Regions from separate parts of the Clostridium algidicarnis genome, predicted to be linked through region 1. Evidence: predicted binding sites of a transcription regulator. Region 1 holds the regulator's gene; the other holds the start of a gene.
What was found. Region 1 encodes LexA, which represses DNA repair genes until DNA is damaged. Its sites were predicted from a motif close to CNAACANNTGTTNG; they were not measured.

Region 2: a site for LexA is predicted at 1,628-1,641, ahead of uvrB (excinuclease ABC subunit UvrB). Genes of this name have one in related genera too.

Annotation. Positions count from the first base shown of each region.
Region 1 covers NZ_JNLN01000001.1:2,532,968-2,536,192, reverse strand. The annotation lists gene miaA (tRNA (adenosine(37)-N6)-dimethylallyltransferase MiaA) at 1-9, shown strand, start outside; gene hfq (RNA chaperone Hfq) at 111-353, shown strand; gene BV55_RS0112060 (methionine gamma-lyase family protein) at 445-1,725, shown strand; gene lexA (transcriptional repressor LexA) at 1,769-2,377, opposite strand; gene BV55_RS0112050 (hypothetical protein) at 2,580-3,011, shown strand; gene BV55_RS0112045 (tyrosine recombinase XerC) at 3,166-3,225, opposite strand, start outside.
Region 2 covers NZ_JNLN01000001.1:1,530,668-1,533,892, forward strand. The annotation lists gene BV55_RS0107500 (S41 family peptidase) at 1-4, shown strand, start outside; gene BV55_RS0107505 (PDZ domain-containing protein) at 91-1,452, shown strand; gene uvrB (excinuclease ABC subunit UvrB) at 1,664-3,225, shown strand, end outside.

The DNA.
Region 1 (3,225 bases):
AAAGGTTAATAAGGCGCTATATATTATAAACTATTAATCTATACAATCTAAAGAGGATATTTTCTATATTTATAGAATACTACCTTAAAGATATTTTGGAGGATGAGGATATGAATAAATTAACAAATAACTTACAAGACATATTTTTAAATGAATCAAGAAAAAATAATGTACCCGTAGTTATGTACCTTACTAATGGATTTCAGCTAAAAGGTATAGTTAAAGGCTTTGATAATTTTATTATTATACTTGATTCAGATGGTAAAGAAATGCTAGTATATAAACATGCGATTACAACAATAACCCCGCTAAAACCAATTTCATTTAATAACACTGAAGACTTCAATAAATAATTTGTTTGATTTTAGGGGTTAATAGGCAACTTAGTTGCCTATTAATTTATTGTATTTACATATAAATTTAAAATTCGAAGGAGACTAAATAATGCTTGACGCTACAAAAGAACTATATAAATCTAATTACGGAATAAGCGATAAAATCTTAGAACTATATGAAATGACTTTAAAAGATATAGATGATCAATTTAAGATGTATGATGAGATAAGAGAATATAACCAATCAAAGGTTTTGATGGCACTGCAAAAAGAAAGAATAAGCGATATACATTTTACTAATTCTTCAGGTTATGGTTATGGAGATATAGGAAGAGACGCACTTGAAAAAGTTTATTGCAGAATATTTAATGCAGAAGCTGCCCTTGTAAGACCGCACTTTGTAAATGGTACACATGCCATAGGTACAGCACTTTTCGGTAATTTAAGACCTAATGATACTATGTTATCTATTTGTGGTACCCCTTATGATACTCTTCATGGGATAATTGGAATAAGCAACGAAACAAATATCGGTTCACTTAAAGAGTACGGAATAAATTATAAACAAATAGATTTAATTGAAGGTAAGGTTAACTTTAAAGCTATAAAGTCAGAGCTTGAAACTGATAAAAACATAAAGCTTATACATATACAACGTTCTACAGGTTATGGCTGGAGAAAATCATTTTTAATTTCTGAAATAGAAGAAATGATTACTTTTATAAAGGACATAAGAAAAGATGTAATTGTATTTGTTGATAATTGCTATGGTGAATTTATAGATACAAAAGAACCTACAGATGTTGGTGCTGACTTAATGGCCGGTTCATTAATAAAAAATATAGGTGGAGGTATTTCTCCTACAGGAGGCTATATAGTTGGAAAAGAGGAGTATGTTAAACAAGCATCCTTTAGACTAACTGTGCCAGGGATAGGAGGGGAGTGTGGGTCAACTTTTGGAGTGATGAGACAATTGTTTCAAGGCCTTTTTCTGGCTCCACATATATCTATGGAAGCAGTAAAAACAGCTGTATTTGCCTCAAGACTTATGGAACTTTCAGGATTTGAGGTTATGCCAAAATTTGATGATAAAAGAAGTGATATAATACAAGCTATAAAGTTTAATGATAAGGATATTTTAATTAACTTTTGCAAGGGCATACAACAAGGATCACCTATAGATTCCTTTGTGGAATGTGAGCCATGGGAAATGCCAGGATATGAAGATCAAGTAATCATGGCTGCTGGAGCGTTTATTCAAGGATCCTCCATAGAACTTTCAGCAGATGCACCTATAAGAGATCCATATATAGCTTATCTTCAAGGTGGATTAACCTTTGATCATGGTAAGCTTGGAGTTTTAATAGCACTGTCTAAAATAATGAAATAATAAAACAATAAAAGCACTATAACTTTAGTGCTTTTATTGTTTTCTAATATCTTCTATATATTCCTACTAGTTTTCCTAAAACAACACAGTCTTTTACTATTATTGGGCTCATACTCTTATTCTCTGGCTGAAGTCTTATAAAACCATCTTCTTTAAAAAATCTTTTTATTGTAGCTTCGTTTTCTATTAGCGCTACAATAATTTCACCATTGGTTGCAGTTTCACCTTTTTCAATAATGGCCAAATCGCCACTATGTATTCCTGCATCAATCATGCTATCCCCACTTACCTTTAATATAAATAAGTCCTTATCATGTTTTACAAAGTTCATAGGCATAGAAAATGTATCTTCAATATTTTCTACAGCTAAGATAGGTAATCCAGCAGTAACTTTTCCTATGATTGGGATATCAACCATTTCCTTTTTAGACATGGATAGTTCTAATATTTCTAGAGCTCTTGGTTTTGTAGGATCTCTTTTTATAAAACCTTTTTTCTCTAATCTTTTTAAGTGTCCATGAACAGTAGAAGTCGATTTTAATGACACTGCCTCACATATTTCTCTTACTGAAGGAGGATAACCTTTTAATTCAGTATAGCTCTTTAAAAATGCGTATATTTCTTCTTGTTTTGAATTTGCTTGTTCCGTCATTAATAAACACCCCACAATCTTAATTAATAAAATTATTATACCATATAATCTCACTTAATTCAAACCTACGTTCTTTTAATTTGATAATATTTACAAAAAGTTTTCTTATGCTATTTTCCATTATCTTTTTAAAATTGATTTTTAAAATATTTGTGTTATAATATAATACTAAAGTTTAATATATTGTAAATTTAAGATAGAGGTGATTACTACGGATAAAAATAAAAACAAACTATCTAATTATGATTCTAGCACAGAGGATGATATGTGTGACTTAGATCCAAATAAGATTTGTGACAATTGCTTTAAGTGTTTAGAGGAAAACATCTCAGATGTACGTTCTATAAATATGGAAGATCTAGAGAACTATGTTTTAGAAGGGGAAGAGTTTCCAAAGAACTTAGCGGACTTAGAATATGCGCCCAATGAGAATAAGCCTAATTATGAATCTGATGATAAAAACTTTAATTTAGAAAATATAAATGATCCATATATAGAAGAAGTGGACAATAAAAAAGTTTATTTTATAGAAGATTTAGAAAACGTAAAAAGTATATTAGATAACGAGTCAAATTTTAATTCATTAGCAACTGAAGCCTATCCAGGATTAATAATATTAAAAGGAAAAGAGTAGGGGATACGTAGGTAAAAAATAAATTATATACTAGTTAAAAATTAAATTTTACAGAGGTAAATTGAAATTCAATTGCCTCTGTAATTTTATTTTAGATTTTAAAATAATATTATAGGTATAAATGGTCATAGGAGTTCTATATTTTTCTTTAAAATCATATAGTTTCGTCTTGATTTAAAGGATTAGATTTTACTGCTTCCCTCAATCTTTCGTC
Region 2 (3,225 bases), 1.0 Mb from region 1:
ATAAGAGTATTCAAAAGTAATAATTACTACAAATAAGATAATGAGTGTTATTTTTTTGGTACCTAAGTTAAAGTAGGAGGAAATTTTTTGATGGGTATTGCAGGATATACATTAAAGGCTGTAGCCTTTGCTATGGTCAGCCCACAATTTGCAATTACGCTTATAATGCTTGCGTTTATATTTTATGGTAAAAATAAAAGAACCGTGCTAATGCAAAAGATGATTCTAGGGGAACAGGTAAACTCTCCCCTAGAACTTACTATGTCGCAGCTGGTTTTAGGAATAATAGGTGGAGTAATGTCCAGCCTTATTTTATCTTATTTAGGAGTAATGTTTGGAGAAAATTCAGGAATACACCTAATGTTCGTATTTTCTTTATTATTATTATTTTTCAGTCCTAGATTTATATGCTTTTCTTATTCCGGGGCTTTGCTTGGTCTTTTAAGTATAATATTAAATTTAATTAAGGACCCACTTTTAACTATGTACCCTACTATAGAAATTATAAATAGACCCTTTTATATAGATATTGCAGCACTTATGACCTTAGTTGGTGTACTTCATATAGTAGAAGGATTACTAGTTGCAGTAGATGGACATAGAGGGGCTATACCTATATTTACTAATAGAGACGGAAAGATACTTGGAGGATTTGCACTTAAGCGGTATTGGGCTATGCCTATTGCCATATTAATGATTTTAAGTAATGAAACAGGAACTATTGGTCAAAACATTATTACACCTAGTTGGTGGCCAATTATGAGGAATCCTTTAACCTTAAGTATATTAACTATGGCTGTAGTTTCCATTATGCCTTTTTATGGAGTGCTTGGTTATAACTCCATTACATTTACTAGGTCTAAGGGAGAAAAGTCTGCCATGTCAGGTATAGGAATATTAATATATGGTATTACACTTACTCTTGTAGCTCAATTAGCAAGAATAAGTCTATCATTACAACTTTTTGTTATATTATTTGCTCCTTTAGCACATGAGATTATGTTAAATACTCAAAAGATTATAGAATCAAGGGCTGTAGCAAAGTTTATTAGTGATGAAGAAGGACTTATGGTATTAGATGTAGCACCTCAGTCCATTGCATATAATGCAGGCATAAGAAGTGGAGACAAGCTTTTAGAAATAAATAATAGTAAAATTGAAAATGAATCATATTTTTATAAAACTTTAAATGAAGGTATTGAAGAGGTTAAATTTAAACTAAAAGATTCTAAAGGAAATATAAAACAGTTAGTATTAAATAAGGGTAAAAGAAACAAAATAGGGTTAGTCATAGTGCCAAGAGCAGTTATATCTGAAGACCAATCAGAACATACAAAAAATGAAGATAAAGATGATGAAGATAAAGATGAAGAAAAACGTAAGGATAAAGGATTTAAGGATATACTAGAAGATATAAAGAAACATGAAGATAAAGACGAAAATGGTGATTAGACTTAGTATTGCTATGAACTAGACAGTGGTTATGTTTTATTTTTGATGGGGTTAAATTAAGTTTAATCATCAAGGTTTAGAACATAGCCATTTTTTAATTCATAAAGAAAGGTTTTTAGGGAATTATGGTTATTGACAGGTTATAATATTAAGTATAATATAGAGATATATGCAACGAACAGACGTTCAAAATCAGAATGGAGATGATTAAATGGGAGAGTTTAAAATATCCTCGAAATTTAAACCTACTGGAGATCAGCCTCAAGCAATAAATGAGATAGTTAAGTCTATTGAAGACGGAAATAAATTTCAAACTCTTCTTGGGGTTACAGGTTCAGGAAAGACCTTTACTATGGCTAATATAATAGAAAGAGTTCAAAGACCTACATTAATTTTAGCTCATAATAAAACCTTAGCAGCACAGTTATGCTCAGAATTTAGGGAGTTTTTCCCAACTAGTGCTGTAGAGTATTTTGTGTCTTATTACGATTATTACCAACCAGAAGCCTACATGGCGCAAACAGATACCTTCATAGAAAAAGATGCATCAATAAATGATGAAATAGATAAACTAAGACACTCGGCCACATCAGCTTTATTTGAAAGAAGAGATGTTATAATTGTAGCTTCAGTTTCTTGTATTTATGGACTAGGTAACCCTGATGAGTATAAAAAGCTTACTATATCCTTAAGACCAGGTATGATAAAGGACAGAGATGAAGTAATTAAAAAATTAGTAGAGATTCAATATGAAAGAAATGAAATAGATTTTTCTAGGGGTACATTTAGAGTAAGAGGAGATGTTTTAGATATAGTTCCAGCCTCTTCAGAAAGTAAAGGAATAAGAATAGAATTTTTTGGAGATGAAATAGATAAGATAAAAGAATTTGATATATTAACAGGTCACATAATAGGGGAAAGAAATCATGTGTCTATATTCCCAGCCTCTCACTTTGCTACATCTAAAGATAAAATAGATATAGCCATAGAAAAGATAGAAGAAGAATTAGAAAAAAGATTAAAGGAACTTATATCGGAAGATAAGTTATTAGAAGCTCAAAGGATAAGACAAAGAACTAATTTTGATTTAGAAATGATAAAAGAGATGGGATATTGTAGCGGAATCGAAAATTATTCTAGGATATTAGATGGAAGAGCAGCAGGAACTCCACCACAGACCTTAATTGATTATTTCCCAGATGACTTTTTGTTTTTTATAGATGAAAGTCATGTAACGCTACCACAGGTAAGGGCTATGTACGGCGGAGATAGATCAAGGAAGAATTCCTTAGTGGATTATGGCTTTAGACTACCTTCGGCCTTTGATAATAGACCTCTTCAGTTCCCAGAATTTGAAAATAAATTAAATCAAGTATTATTTGTAAGTGCCACACCAGCTGTTTATGAACTGGAACATTCAAAGGTTATAGCAGAACAGATAATAAGGCCTACAGGGCTTTTAGATCCAGAAATAACTATAAGACCAGTTAAAGGACAAATAGATGACTTATATGAAGAAATTCAAAAGACTATAAAAAAAGGGTATAGGGTATTAGTTACAACGCTTACAAAGAGAATGTCCGAGGATCTTACAAAATATTTAAAAGAGCTTAATGTAAAGACCACATATCTTCACTCAGGTATAGAAACTATAGAGCGTATGAGGATAATAAGGGATTTAAGAGTAGGCACCTTTGATGTACTAGTTGGTATTAACCTTTTAAGGGAAGGACTAGACATTCCAGAAGTAGCTTTAGTTGGAATATTAGATGC